Regions from separate parts of the Streptomyces sp. R35 genome, predicted to be linked through region 2. Evidence: predicted binding sites of a transcription regulator. Region 2 holds the regulator's gene; the other holds the start of a gene.
The links. The regulator HrcA, encoded in region 2, represses chaperone genes, less so after heat shock. The targets are predictions, from matches to a motif close to TTNGCACTCNGNNNNNCNGAGTGCNAA.
Positions count from the first base shown of each region.

Region 1: a site for HrcA is predicted at 4,458-4,484, ahead of groES (co-chaperone GroES). Genes of this name have one in related genera too.

Region 1 covers NZ_CP163440.1:6,705,891-6,713,535, forward strand. Annotated here, with positions in the region: gene AB5J50_RS30585 (cell wall-binding repeat-containing protein) at 1-1,346, shown strand, start outside; gene AB5J50_RS30590 (methyltransferase domain-containing protein) at 1,354-2,526, opposite strand; gene AB5J50_RS30595 (polysaccharide deacetylase family protein) at 2,659-3,543, shown strand; gene AB5J50_RS30600 (polysaccharide deacetylase family protein) at 3,540-4,298, shown strand; gene groES (co-chaperone GroES) at 4,629-4,937, shown strand; gene groL (chaperonin GroEL) at 5,052-6,680, shown strand; gene AB5J50_RS30615 (ester cyclase) at 6,759-7,466, opposite strand; gene AB5J50_RS30620 (SDR family oxidoreductase) at 7,575-7,645, opposite strand, start outside.
Region 2 covers NZ_CP163440.1:3,819,117-3,826,761, reverse strand. Annotated here, with positions in the region: gene AB5J50_RS17580 (SpoIIE family protein phosphatase) at 1-1,039, shown strand, start outside; gene hemW (radical SAM family heme chaperone HemW) at 1,161-2,393, shown strand; gene AB5J50_RS17570 (DUF3097 domain-containing protein) at 2,598-3,404, opposite strand; gene AB5J50_RS17565 (MBL fold metallo-hydrolase) at 3,450-4,214, opposite strand; gene hrcA (heat-inducible transcriptional repressor HrcA) at 4,566-5,582, shown strand; gene dnaJ (molecular chaperone DnaJ) at 5,583-6,719, shown strand; gene AB5J50_RS17550 (nitronate monooxygenase) at 6,933-7,645, shown strand, end outside.

The DNA of each region.
Region 1 (7,645 bases), 2.9 Mb from region 2:
ACGGCACAGGGGAGCGCCGCCTGACCAACGACACCGGCGACTACGACACCCCCTCCTGGGCGCCCGCGAGCAACCGGCTCGTCGTGCACTTCAATCGGCCCACCAGCGGCGGCCGTCAGGAGAGCAACGTCGTCATGACGATCACCGCGGACGCGGTGACGGAGGGCGAGCCCTTCCCGTGGGGCGGCCGCTCGCCCGCCTGGCAGCCGCTGCGCAAGAACACCGTCGTCCGGGTCTGGGGCGCCGACGTCTACGGGTCCAACATCGCCGCGTCCCGCTGGACCTGGAACACGGTCGGCCAGAGCGAGGGCGGCCTGATGAACGCCTCGTCCGCCGTGCTGGTCTCCAAGGACAGCCAGGCGTACGCGCTGACGGCCCCCGCGCTCGCGGGCAAGAAGCACGGTCCGGTCCTGCTGACGCCGGCGACCTCGGTCTCCTCGGCCGTGCAGGCGGAGCTGAAGCGCGTCCTCAAGCCCGGCGCGACGGTCTACCTCGTCGGCGGCACGTCGATCCTCAGCAGCGCCGTCGCCTCCAAGGTCACCTCGCTCGGCTTCACCCCGAAGCGGCTGGCCGGCACCTCGCGCTACTCGACCTCGGTCGCCGTCGCCAAGTCCATCACCAGCGCGCCGCAGTACGTGTTCCTCGCCACCGGCACGGACTACCACTCGGCGCTCGCGTCCGCGTCCGCCGCGGGCTCCCTCGGGACCGGCGGCAAGGCCGTCGTCGTCCTGAACGACGGGAACTCGCTGACCTCGTCGGTGAAGTCGTACCTGAACGGCCTCGACCCGGACACCACCTACATGATCCCGGTCGGCGCCTCGGCGAAGTACGCGCTGACGCACACGGCGTTCTCCAACTGGCCCTCGACGTACACCTATTACCCGGTGACGGCCTCCACCAATGAGGGCACCGCGGCGGCGCTCGCCAAGATGTGGTGGTACTCGCCGAGCAGCGTGGCGCTCGCCTACACGGACAGCTGGCGCGGTGGCACCAGCGCCGCCTCCGCGATGAACGTGTTCGGCCCGCTGTTGTGGACCGACCTCGGCACGCTCTCCACCGAGACCAAGTCCTACCTGGTCAGGGGCGCCGCGAGCATCAACGGCGTGGCGGTCTTCGGCGGCACCGGCTCGGTGTCGACGACGGCGCTGAACTCCGCGGGCGCGGCGGTCAGCGCGAGCAGCGCCGAGTGGACGTACTGGCCGGACTACAACGGAGTCCCGGCGGCCACGAGTTCGTTCTCCTCGACCGGTCCGTGCGCGGTCTCGCAGCCGGCCCGCACGGGCGCCGCACTCCGGCCCACCGTCGAGCCGAACCTCGCCCAGCTGGGCACCGAGGCCAGGCGGTAGCCCACGGTCAGACCGGTCGCGGGTGCCCCACCAGCATGGTCGGGGCACCCGCCACCCGCGTCAGGAACACGGTCGCCGCATGCGGCCCCTGGGGCTTCACCTTCCGCCGCAGCTCCTCCGGCTCGACGGCCGACCCCCGCTTCTTCACCGTCAGCACGCCGACCCCTCGCTCCCGCAGCAGCGCCTTCAACTTCTTCACGCCGAAGGGAAGTTGGTCGGTGATCTCGTACGCGGTGGCATACGGCGTCGGCCGCAGTTCGTCCGCGGTGATGTACGCGATGGTCTCGTCGACCAGCCCGCCCCCCAGCTCCTCGGCCACCTCCGCGACCAGATGCGCGCGAATGACGGCGCCGTCGGGCTCGTACAGATAACGCCCGACCGGTCGCACGGCGGGATCCGGCAGCCCCCGCCCGCGCAGCACCCGCGGGCCCGGCAGCAGTGTGGCCCGCACCAGGCCGGGCTCCGTGCCGAACCACAGCACGGCTTCCTTCACGTCGCCGCCGTCGGAGATCCACTCGGCCTCCGCCTCGGCGGGGATCGCCTCGTGGGGGATGCCGGGGGCGATCTTCAGGGCGGCCAGGGGTGCCGCGAGCGCTGTTCCGATCGCCCAGGACAGTGGCGGCGAGTACGCCTCGGGGTCGAAGATCCGGCCACGTCCGCCGCGCCGCGCGGGGTCCACGAAGACCGCGTCGTACGTCGCCGTGTCCACCTCGGTGACATCCGCCTCGCGCACCTCGATGAGGTCGGCGAGACCGAGGGCGTCGGCGTTCGCGCGGGCGACCGCCACGGTCAGCGGGTCGCGGTCGACGGCGAGGACGCGGATCCCGGCGCGGGCCAGCGCGATCGCGTCGCCGCCGATGCCGCAGCAGAGGTCGGCGACCGAGCGGACGCCCCTCTCCTGGAGCCGCTGCGCGCGGTGCGTCGCGACGGTCGTACGGGTCGACTGCTCGACCCCGTTCGGGGTGAAGAACATCCGCTCCGCGTCCTCGGCCCCGAACTTCGCCACCGCCCGCTGCCGCAGCCGCGCCTGTCCGAGCGCCGCCGAGACCAGCTCGGCCGGGTGCTCGCGGCGCAGCCGGGTGGCGACGGCCAGCTCCTGTGCCGGTTCGGTGCCGCGCACCTCGTCGAGCAGGGCGTGGCCCTCGGGCGTGAGGAGGGAGGCGAAGGAGACGTCGTTCACCGGGCCATTGTGGGCCAGTCGGTGGACCGTGCGCTTCCGGCCGCGGTGTCGGGGCCCCACAGGGGCCAGGGCCTGGGAGGATCCGACACCATGCGACAAGTACGACAAAATTACAAAAATGGGGCGAAGGGGATGGGTCTTCGCGGCGGAATCGCCCTGCTCGCCCTCACCGCCGTCGTCTCCGGCTGTGCGGACGACGGCTCCGGCGGTGTGTGGCCGGCCCATGGTCAGCAGCCGCTGAAGGCGCCCCCCGCCCGTGCCCTCGACGCGTACGCCTCCAAGCTCCGCCTCGCGCAGGCCCAGCGGGTCGCCGCGGCCAAGCGCTGGGGGCTGGCCGAGACGCCGCTGACGGCCCCGCCCGCACCCGCCAGGAAGCCGGTGATCAAGGCACGCAAGGGGTTCGAGGTCGACGGTCAGGAGGAACTGGGGCTGCCCCCGGTCTTCACGACCATCCCCACCAAGAACAGGGTCGTCTTCCTCACCATCGACGACGGCGCGGAGAAGGACCCGCGGTTCCTGCGGATGATGAGCGAACTGAAGATCCCGTACACCGCGTTCCTCAGCAACTACCTGGTCAAGGACAACTACCGGTACTTCCGCAAGATGCGCGACCGGGGCATCACCCTCAACAACCACACGCTGACCCACCCCTACCTGCCCGGACTCTCCTACGCGGAGCAGAAGGACGAGATCTGTGGCATGCAGCGTGTGATGAGGAAGCAGTTCGGCAGGCGTCCGACGGTCTTCCGGCCCCCGTACGGCAACTACAACAAGGACACCCTGCGCGCCGCGAAGGCCTGCGGCATCAAGTACGCGCCAATCTGGGACGAGGAAGTCTTCGTCGACCACTGGGAGTACCGCGAGTGGGACCGCGACCTGCACCCCGGCGACATCGTCCTCAGCCACTTCCGGGGCCGGAACGACTGGAAGGGCACCATGCCCGACATGGTCCGCCGCTTCATGAAGAAAGTGACGGCCGAGGGGTACGCGGTGGCCCGCCTGGAGGACTACCTGTGAGGCACCGGGTGCGCGCCCTGGCCGCCGGGCTGCTCGCGGCCGCGCTGCTCACCGGCTGTGCCCAGTCCGTCGACCCGATCGAACGGCTGGGCAAGAAGGCGGCGCAGAAGGTACGGCCGCACGAGTCGGCGTACCGCCGCTGGGGGCTCGCCGCCCCGCTCGCGCGGCCGCCGAGACCACCCGCCAGGACCACCGCGCGCACCGCGGGCCCGGGGCTGCCGCCCGTCGTGGACCATGTCCGCACCCGCGACAAGGTGGTCTTCCTGACGTACGACGACGGTGCCGAACGCGATCCCCGGTTCGTCGACATGGTCCGTGAACTGCGGCTGCCGGTCAGCATGTTTCTCACGAACAGTGTCGTCGGGCCGGGGTACGGGCACTTCGCGCAGCTGGGCGAGGTCGGCGCCAGCGTCCAGAATCACACCCTCGACCACGCCTCCCTGCGCGGCCTGCCCTACGCCGGCCAGCGCGCCGAGATCTGCGGCCAGCGGGACAAGCTCAAACAGCGCTTCGGCATCCGGCCCCGGCTGCTGCGCCCCCCGTACGGCGCCTACGACTCCACCACCCTGCGCGCCGCCGCCGACTGCGGGGTCGCGGCGGTCGTCCTCGGCCGCCCGGCCGACGCCCACCCGCTGCGGCCCGGCGACATCCTCTCCGGGTTCAGGGAACCCAACCTCACGGACGCGACACTCAGACTCCTCAAGCGCATCCAGGCGGAGGGCTTCACGCCGGCGCGCCTGGAGAGCTACCTGTAGCCACTCGACAGGTACTCGGTGCGGGCCGGCATCAATCAGCCCGTCCGGTGTTTGAGGGCAAGGCCGTTCAGGCCGATAAGGGGGGTCGGGGGGCGCAGCCCCCAGGGCACGCCCACACCCACGCACGGCTCCCGGAATCCCACGCCACGCCGCAGGCCTTTGGCACTCCGCTTGACCGAGTGCTAATCGCAGTCATAGTCTCAGGTCTGGCACTCCCCCCTGGAGAGTGCCAATAGCGACGGGCAGGTCCGGCACCCGCGACGACGGATCGACCTGGTCGCCACCTCAGACAGTTAACCCCGTGAGATCTCCGAAGGGGGAGGTCGGATCGTGACGACCGCCAGCTCCAAGGTTGCCATCAAGCCGCTCGAGGACCGCATTGTGGTCCAGCCGCTCGACGCCGAGCAGACCACGGCCTCTGGCCTGGTCATTCCGGACACCGCGAAGGAGAAGCCCCAGGAGGGCGTCGTCCTTGCCGTGGGTCCGGGCCGTTTCGAGGACGGTAACCGTCTTCCGCTCGACGTCACCGTCGGCGACATCGTGCTGTACAGCAAGTACGGCGGCACCGAGGTGAAGTACAACGGCGAGGAGTACCTCGTCCTCTCGGCTCGCGACGTGCTCGCGATCATCGAGAAGTAATTCTCCTCAGTTTTGCAGTGAGCTGCGCCCCTGGCCCCCGCGACCTTCAACAAGCCGGGTGCTGGGGGCGCAGTTCGTTCTCCCAAAGATTTCCGAGAGGGCTGAATCGCTCCCATGGCGAAGATCCTGAAGTTCGACGAGGACGCCCGTCGCGCCCTTGAGCGCGGCGTCAACAAGCTTGCCGACACGGTCAAGGTGACGATCGGCCCCAAGGGCCGCAACGTCGTCATCGACAAGAAGTTCGGCGCCCCCACCATCACCAACGACGGCGTCACCATCGCCCGCGAGGTCGAGCTCGACGACCCGTACGAGAACCTCGGCGCCCAGCTGGTGAAGGAGGTGGCGACCAAGACCAACGACATCGCGGGTGACGGTACGACCACCGCCACCGTGCTCGCCCAGGCGCTGGTGCGCGAGGGCCTGCGGAACGTTGCCGCGGGTGCCTCCCCGGCCGCCCTGAAGAAGGGCATCGACGCCGCCGTCAAGGCCGTGTCGGACGAGCTCCTCGCCACCGCGCGCCCGATCGACGAGAAGTCCGACATCGCGGCCGTCGCCGGTCTGTCCGCCCAGGACCCGCAGGTCGGCGAGCTCATCGCCGAGGCGATGGACAAGGTCGGCAAGGACGGTGTCATCACCGTCGAGGAGTCCAACACCTTCGGTCTGGAGCTGGACTTCACCGAGGGCATGGCCTTCGACAAGGGCTACCTGTCGCCGTACATGGTCTCCGACCAGGAGCGTATGGAGGCCGTCCTCGACGACCCGTACATCCTCATCCACCAGGGCAAGATCAGCTCCATCCAGGACCTGCTGCCGCTGCTGGAGAAGGTCATCCAGTCCAACGCCTCCAAGCCGCTGCTGATCATCGCCGAGGACGTCGAGGGCGAGGCCCTGTCGACCCTGGTCGTGAACAAGATCCGCGGCACGTTCAACGCCGTCGCCGTGAAGGCCCCCGGCTTCGGTGACCGCCGCAAGGCGATGCTGGGCGACCTCGCCACCCTCACCGGCGGTCAGGTCATCGCCGAGGAGGTCGGCCTCAAGCTCGACCAGGTCGGCCTGGACGTGCTGGGCACCGCCCGCCGCGTGACCGTCACCAAGGACGACACCACGGTCGTCGACGGTGGCGGCGACCACGAGGCCGTGCTGGGCCGCGTGAACCAGATCAAGGCCGAGATCGAGAACACCGACTCCGACTGGGACCGCGAGAAGCTCCAGGAGCGCCTCGCGAAGCTGGCCGGCGGCGTGTGCGTGATCAAGGTCGGCGCCGCCACCGAGGTGGAGCTCAAGGAGAAGAAGCACCGTCTGGAGGACGCCATCTCCGCGACCCGCGCCGCGGTCGAGGAGGGCATCGTCTCCGGTGGTGGCTCCGCGCTCGTCCACGCCGTCAAGGTCCTCGAGGGCAACCTCGGCAAGACCGGCGACGAGGCCACGGGTGTCGCGGTCGTCCGCAAGGCCGCCGTCGAGCCGCTGCGCTGGATCGCCGAGAACGCCGGCCTGGAGGGTTACGTCATCACCTCCAAGGTCGCCGAGCTCGACAAGGGCCAGGGCTTCAACGCCGCCACCGGCGAGTACGGCGACCTGGTGAAGGCCGGCGTCATCGACCCGGTCAAGGTCACCCGCTCCGCCCTGGAGAACGCCGCCTCCATCGCCTCCCTGCTCCTCACGACCGAGACCCTGGTCGTCGAGAAGCCGGCCGAGGAAGAGGCCGAGGCCGGTCACGGCCACGGTCACGGCCACTCCCACTGAAGTTCGTAGCTGACACCGAAGGCCCGGTCCCCCTGGTGGGGGAGCCGGGCCTTCGTGCTGCGGAGTTGCCGGAGTCCGTCAGAGTTCAAGCTGGTCCAGAACGCCGAGCTGGCTCATCAGCCCCAGCTGGTCGTACTGCCACCAGCCCTCGGCGATCTTGCCGTCGTCCTGGCACCGGAAGACGGTCGTGCCGGTCATGGTGACCTGCTTGCCGGTCGCCGCGATCCCGCGGAAGTCGCCCGTGTGGGTGGCGTTCCAGGTCCAGCGCGTGCAGACGCGATCGGCCTCGGTGAGCTGGTCGTCGACGGTGAAGGCGAAGTCGAACGCGCCACGCCACATCCCGATCTCGCGCCGTATCGCGTCGAGCCCGATGGTGTCCTGCTCGTTGGCGGGATCGTGGTCGTGGTAGTTCTCCGCGATCAGGTTGTTGAGCGGTGACAGCTCACCCTTGGCGGCTATCGTCTCGAAGAACTTGCGGATGTTGGCCGAGTACAACTGCTCGTCCCGGACCACGTCCAGGTCCGTGAACGTCGGGATCTCGTCGCAGAGAGCCACCAAATCCTGGAAGATCCTGTCCGTCTCGGGAAGGTTCGAGTTCAGCATCGCGTCTTCGTACGACGGGAACTCCACGATCTCTATGTAGTGGGTCGCGTCGGACCGGTCCTTGCCGATCACATTGTGCGTCGCGGTCCGCTTGCCCTTGGTCTGTTCGACCCATGTGTCCATCAGCTGGTTCATCTCGTCGAACCGGCTGGTCTTGCAGTCGATGAGCTGTACGAATGTCATGGCGCCGCCTCCGGCCCCCTGGGTCCGGTTGAACACCCTCATTTTCCCACCGGAGGGACGACACCACCTATTGAACGGCGGCCCTTGTCGAGAGCCGTACGTCCACCGTCACTGAGGGCCGTACTTCCGCCCCGTCTTCGACGTGATCCCGCCCAGCAGCGACCGCGGGGCCAGCTTCA
Region 2 (7,645 bases):
GCGGCTGCCCGACGCGGTGCGTTCCCGGGCCGTCCCCGTGCCCTGGCCCGGCGAGGCGCTGGGCGCGCGCGGGGTGAGCGGGGCCGCGCTCGCGTACCGGCTGATCGCGGGCGGGCGGCCGCTGGGCACGCTCGTCATCGGGCGGGCCGGGCTGACCGACTTCCCCGACGAGATCACCGGGCTCGTCGAGGACCTCAGCCGCCGTATCGCCCTCGCCATCGGCGCGGCCCGCCAGTACGCGCGCCAGGCCACCATCAGCCGGGTCCTCCAGCGCGGTCTGCTGCCCGGCGCGGTCGCCGAGATCCCCGGGGTGCGCAGCGCCCTCGTGTACGAGCCGCTCGACAAGGGCGGACCCAGCGGCGACTTCTACGACCTGTTCCCGGCGGGCGACGGGCGCTGGTGCTTCGCGGTGGGCGACGTCCAGGGCAAGGGACCCGAGGCCGCCGTCGTGATCGGCCTGGCCCGGCCCTGGCTGCGGCTGCTGGCCCGCGAGGGCTACCAGGTCGCCGACGTCCTCGACCGCCTCAACCAGCTCCTGCTCGACGACGCGACCGAGACGGCGGACGCGGCGGCCCGTGCGCTCGTGGCGGCGGGCGGGCCGGGCCTCGGCGCCGACCTGGGCCCGCAGACGCGCTTCCTGTCCATGCTGTACGGCGAGCTGGTCCCCTTCGACGGCGGCGTGCGCTGCACCCTCGCCTCCGCCGGACATCCGCTGCCGCTGCTCCTCGGCCCCGACGGCGACGTACGGGAAGTGGCCCGCCCGCAGACCCTCCTCGGCGTCTTCGAGGACGCCGGCTACACCTCCGAGACCTTCGAGCTGCACCCCGGCGACACTGTGCTGTGCGTCACGGACGGTGTGACGGAGCGGCGCTGCGGACCCCGCCAGTTCGACGACGACGACGGCCTCGCGAAGGCCCTGGAGGGCTGCGCGGGACTGAGCGCCGAGCTGATCGCGGAGCGGATCCGCCGGCTGGTGCACGAGTTCGGTGCGCGGCCTCCGGAGGACGACATGGCGTTGCTGGTGCTGCAGGCCGAATAGGGCCCGAGGAGGGATGGGGCCCGAGGAGGAATGGGGCCGAGGAGGAACGGGGCCGAGGAGGAATGGGGCCCGAAGAGGACGTCGTACGGGGTATGGGCGCGCGTACGGGACAATGGAACGTATGCCTTCCGCACTCCCCGACGGTGAGCCCGTCCCCGACGACGGGGCGCTGCCCGCGCACGCCCTGGCCGGGGCGGCCGAGCGTCCCCTCGGGTTCTATCTCCACGTGCCGTACTGCGCGACCCGCTGCGGCTACTGCGACTTCAATACCTACACGGCGACCGAGCTGCGCGGCACCGGTGGCGTGCTCGCCTCCCGGGACAACTACGCGGACACGCTGACCGACGAGGTCCGGCTCGCCCGCAAGGTCCTCGGCGACGACCCGCGCCCCGTCCGCACGGTCTTCGTCGGCGGCGGTACGCCGACCCTGCTGGCTGCCGACGATCTCGTACGGATGCTGGGGGCGATCCGTGACGAGTTCGGGCTCGCGGACGACGCGGAGATCACCACGGAGGCGAACCCCGAGTCGGTCGATCCGGCATACCTCGCGACCTTGCGCGCCGGGGGCTTCAACCGGGTCTCCTTCGGGATGCAGAGCGCCAAGCAGCATGTACTGAAGGTGCTCGACCGCACGCACACGCCCGGCCGTCCCGAGGCCTGTGTCGCCGAGGCCCGTGCGGCGGGCTTCGAGCATGTGAACCTGGACCTGATCTACGGCACGCCCGGGGAGTCCGACGACGACTGGCGTGCCTCGCTCGACGCGGCGCTCGGTGCCGGGCCCGACCACATCTCCGCGTATGCGCTGATCGTGGAGGAGGGTACGCAGCTCGCCCGTCGTATCCGCCGTGGCGAGGTTCCGATGACGGACGACGACGTGCACGCGGATCGGTATCTCATCGCGGACGAGGTGATGTCGGGGGCGGGCTTCGAGTGGTACGAGGTGTCGAACTGGGCCGCTTCCGAGGCTGGGCGCTGCCTTCACAACGAGCTGTACTGGCGGGGAGCCGACTGGTGGGGGGCGGGGCCTGGGGCGCACAGTCACGTCGGTGGGGTGCGGTGGTGGAACGTGAAGCATCCTGGGGCGTATGCCTCGGCGCTGGCCTCCGGGCGGTCGCCGGGGGCGGGGCGGGAACTTCTCTCCGAGGAGGATCGCCGGGTTGAGCGCGTTCTTCTGGAGCTGCGGCTTCGTGAGGGGTGTCCGCTGTCTTTGCTTCGGGTGGATGGGCTTGCGGCGGCGGCGCGTGCGCTGGGTGAGGGGTTGCTCGAAGCCGGGCCGTACGACGAAGGTCGTGCCGTTCTGACGCTGCGCGGGCGGTTGCTCGCGGACGCGGTCGTCCGGGACCTGGTGGACTGAGGGCCCTTTTTCGCCCCCGCCGCCCCTACCCGTCCCATCCTTCTGGGGCTCCGCCCCTTCGACCCCGGGTGCGGGTGGGTGGGGGCTGGTCCAAAAGATTGCGCAGTTCCCCGCGCCCCTTTTAGGGGCGCGGGGAACTGCGCAATCTTTTAACGGGATGGGACGGGTAGGGGCGGCGGGGGCGAAAAAACGTCGTGCGGACCTCTACTCCGGGGCCGTGACGAAGTCGATCAACTCCTCCACTCGGCCCAGGAGTTCCGGCTCCAGGTCCTTGTAGGAGCGGACGTGGGACAGGATGTGCTGCCAGGCCGCGCCGGTGTTTTCCGGCCAGCCCAGGGAACGGCAGATGCCTGTTTTCCAGTCCTGGCCGTGGGGGATGCGGGGCCAGGAGGGGATGCCTACGGAGGACGGTTTCACGGCCTCCCAGATGTCGATGTAAGGGTGGCCGAGGACCAGGGCGTGGTCGCTGGTGACCGACTCGGCGATGCGGGACTCCTTGGTGCCGGGGACGAGGTGGTCGACCAGGATGCCGAGGCGGGCGTCCGGGCCGGGGTCGAAGTCCGCGACGATCGAGGGGAGGTCGTCGATGCCCTCCAGGTACTCGACGACGACGCCCTCGATGCGGAGGTCGTCGCCCCAGACCTTCTCGACGAGTTCGGCGTCGTGGCGGCCCTCGACGTAGATGCGGCCCGCGCGGGCCACCCTGGCACGCGCACCCGGTACCGCCACCGAACCCGAGGCCGTGCGGGCGGGACGCGACGCGGGCGCGGCCGACGGGCGGACCAGCGTCACCACCCTGCCCTCCAGGAGGAAGCCGCTCGGCTCCAGCGGGAAGACGCGGTGCTTGCCGAAGCGGTCCTCCAGGGTCACCGTGCCTGCCTCGCAGCGGATCACCGCGCCGCAGAAGCCGGTGCCGGGCTCCTCGACCACCAGACCGGGGTCCGCGGGGACCTCGGGCACGGGCTTGGGCTTCTTCCACGGCGGGGTCAGGTCCGGAGAGTACTGGCGCATTCGGATGACGATAGGAGAAGCCCCGCCGTCGTGTCGTACGGGCTCCTACGACACGCCGAAGCGGGTCGCCAGCGCGTTCCGCTGGGCCCGGACAAACGCCGCATTCACCGCCGCCCCGTGTCCCGGTACGTACACCGCGTCCTCCCCGCCCAGGTCGAGCAGCCGGTCCAGGGCCGCCGGCCAGTGGGAGGGGACGGCGTCCGGTCCCGCCTGGGGTTCGCCCGATTCCTCCACCAGATCGCCGCAGAAGACGATCTCCGGTGAACCGAGTGTGTTTGGGGTGGCTGGTGTGGCTGGTGTGCCTTGGATCAGTACCGCCAAGTCGTGGCCCGTGTGGCCGGGGCCCACGTTCGCCAGCAGGACCTGCACGCCGCCGCCCAGGTCGAGGGTCCACTCGCCGGACACCGAGTGGCGGGGGTGGACCAGGAGGTCCGCGGCCTCGGCCGCCTCGCGCGGGTCGAGGCCGTTGCGTACGGCGTCCGTGCGCAGTTCCTCGCGGTCGTGGGCGAAGACCGAGTCGAGGCCGACCGGCCCGAACACCTCCACGCCCGCGAACGCCGCCGCGCCGAAGACATGGTCGAAGTGGGGGTGGGTGAGTGCGAGGTGCGTCACTCGGCGGTCCGGGCCGAGGAGCCGCTGGGCCTCCGTGCGCAGCCGTGCGCCCTCCCCGAGGCTCGACCCGGCGTCGATCATCAGCGCCGCGCCCTCGCCCACCACGAGCCCGACCGTGCAGTCCCAGACCGGCAGCCGCCGCCGTCCCACCCGGGGCGCCACCCTTTCCCACCCCAACTCTTCCCAAGTCACGCTCATAAGGAGACGCTAAGCGGGCTCGGGGAAGTGAGGCACGCCCCCACGCCGCCCGGCACGGCACCTCGCCGCACTGCCGAATCACCCAAGTACATCCAGTACGAGGGCGATCCGGCAGCACGCCGATGCACCGCACCGGACGACGCGGGAACGCACCCCACTTCCCCGAGACCGCTTGGCCGTGAGAGCGCGCAGCACACGACATCGCAGGCCCGCCCTTGCCGGGGCCGTACCTCACCGCCGTACACTGGGCCGGGGAACGCTGGCACTCGCGTGCGATGAGTGCCAGGACGAAGGTCATGAAGGCCATGAAGGTCACGAAGGCCACGATGCTGAATTCTGGAGGTGTGCGCGATGCTCAGTGAACGCAGGCTCGAAGTGCTGCGCGCCATCGTCCAGGACTACGTGGGCACCGAGGAGCCGGTCGGTTCCAAGGCGCTCACCGAGCGGCACCGCCTCGGTGTCTCGCCGGCGACCGTGCGCAATGACATGGCCGCGCTGGAGGACGAGGGCTACATCGCCCAGCCGCACACCAGCGCCGGACGCATCCCCACCGACAAGGGCTACCGGCTCTTCGTCGACAAGCTCGCGGGCGTCAAGCCGATGACCGCGCCCGAGCGGCGGGCCATTCAGAATTTCCTCGACGGGGCTGTGGACCTCGACGACGTCGTCGGCCGGACCGTACGGCTGCTCGCGCAGCTCACGCGGCAGGTCGCCGTCGTGCAGTACCCCTCGCTGACGCGCTCGACGGTGCGGCACGTGGAGCTGCTGTCCCTCGCCCCAGCGCGCGTGATGCTGGTGCTGATCACGGACACCGGCCGGGTCGAGCAGCGCATGATCGACTGTCCGGTGCCGTTCGGCGAGACCTCGCTGGCGGATCTGCGCGCGCGGCTCAACAGCCGGGTCGCGGGCCGCCGTTTCGCGGACGTCCCGCAGCTCGTGCAGGACCTCCCGGACGCGTTCGAGGCGGAGGACCGGGGTACGGTCGCGACCGTGCTCTCCACCCTCCTGGAGACACTGGTCGAAGAGACCGAGGAGCGGCTGATGATCGGCGGCACCGCCAATCTGACCCGCTTCGGACATGACTTCCCTCTCACCATCCGGCCGGTGCTCGAAGCACTGGAGGAGCAGGTCGTGCTCCTCAAGTTGCTTGGTGAGGCCGGGGATTCGAGCATGACCGTGCGAATCGGGCACGAGAACGCGTATGAGGGACTCAACTCCACGTCCGTGGTCTCGGTCGGCTACGGTTCGGGCGACGAGGCAGTAGCGAAACTTGGCGTGGTCGGACCGACCCGCATGGATTACCCGGGAACGATGGGAGCGGTACGAGCGGTGGCACGGTACGTCGGACAGATCCTGGCGGAGTCGTAAGTGGCCACGGACTACTACGCCGTACTCGGCGTGAGCCGCGACGCGTCCCAGGACCAGATCAAGAAGGCGTTCCGGAGGCTCGCACGCGAGCTGCACCCGGACGTCAATCCCGATCCGAAGACGCAGGAGCGGTTCAAGGAGATCAACGCCGCGTACGAGGTGTTGTCGGACCCGCAGAAGAAGCAGGTCTACGACCTCGGCGGCGACCCGCTGTCCGCCTCCGGTGGCGGTGGCGCCGGCGGCTTCGGCGCGGGCGGCTTCGGGAACTTCTCGGACATCATGGACGCCTTCTTCGGTACGGCGTCGCAGCGCGGCCCCCGGTCGCGTACGCGGCGTGGCCAGGACGCAATGATCCGGCTCGAGATCGAGCTGGACGAGGCGGCCTTCGGCACGACGAAGGACATCCAGGTCGACACGGCCGTCGTCTGCGCCACCTGTAACGGTGAGGGCGCGGCGCCGGGTACCTCGGCCCAGACCTGTGACATGTGTCGCGGGCGGGGTGAGGTGTCCCAGGTCACGCGGTCGTTCCTGGGCCAGGTCATGACGTCCCGGCCGTGTCCGCAGTGTCAGGGCTTCGGGACCGTGGTTCCGACGCCGTGCCCCGAGTGCGCTGGTGACGGGCGGGTGCGGTCTCGTCGGACGCTGACCGTCAAGATCCCCGCCGGTGTCGACAACGGCACGCGGATCCAGCTCGCGGGCGAGGGCGAGGTCGGGCCCGGTGGCGGACCTGCCGGTGACCTCTACGTCGAGATCCACGAACTCCCGCACTCGACCTTCCAGCGGCGCGGTGACGATCTGCACTGCACGGTCACCATTCCGATGACCGCGGCGTCGCTCGGTACGAAGGTGCCGCTGGAGACGCTCGACGGGCTGGAGGAGGTCGACATCCGGCCGGGCACGCAGTCCGGGCAGTCGATTCCGTTGCACGGGCGGGGTGTCACGCATCTGCGGGGCGGTGGGCGTGGTGACCTGATCGTCCACGTCGAGGTGATGACGCCGACGAAGCTGGATCCTGAGCAGGAGCGGTTGCTGCGGGAGCTGGCGAAGCTGCGGGGGGAGGAGCGGCCCACCGGGCAGTTCCAGCCCGGGCAGCAGGGGTTGTTCTCGCGTCTGAAGGATGCGTTCAACGGTCGCTGACCCCGTTCGCTTGTGTGTTGGCTGCGGGTGGGTTGGGGGCTGGTCCAAAAGATTGCGCAGTTCCCCGCGCCCCTTTTAGGGGCGCGGGGAACTGCGCAATCTTTTGGGGGTCTGGGGGCGAAAAAAGGCCCCTCGCGGGTGCTCATCCCGGTGGCCTATGCCAGGTGGACGGCCGGATTCGGACTTGTTCGGGGGACGTGACAACATGCCGTCATGTCCACCGCACTGACCGATCTCTTCCCACACCCGATCGTGCAGGCCCCCATGGCGGGCGGCGTCTCCGTGCCGCAGCTCGCGGCTGCCGTGTCCGAGGCCGGCGGGCTGGGTTTCCTCGCCGCCGGGTACAAGACCGCCGACGGCATGTACCAGGAGATCAAGCAGCTGCGCGGGCTCACGGGGCGCCCCTTCGGGGTCAATCTGTTCATGCCGCAGCCCGAGTACGCGGACGCGGCCGCCGTCGAGGTGTACGCCAACCAGCTCGCCGGTGAGGCCGCCTGGTACGAGACCGAACTCGGCGACCCCGACAGCGGCCGCGACGACGGCTACGACGCCAAGCTCGCCGTCCTCCTCGACAACCCGGTGCCGGTGGTCTCCTTCCACTTCGGCGTCCCGAGCCGTGACGTCCTGGATTCCCTCGCCCGCGCCGGCACGCTGACGATGGTCACGGCGACCACCGCTGAGGAGGCGCTGGCCGTGCAGCGGGCGGGTGCCGCCGCGGTGATCGTGCAGGGCGTGGAGGCCGGTGGCCACCAGGGCACCCATCGCGACAACCCGGAGACGGACGGCACGGGGATCGGGCTGCTGTCGCTGATCGCGCAGGCGCGCGAGACCGTACAGATCCCGATCGTCGCCGCCGGCGGCATCATGCGCGGCAGCCAGATCGCCGCCGTCCTCGCCGCAGGCGCGAGCGCGGCCCAGCTCGGCAC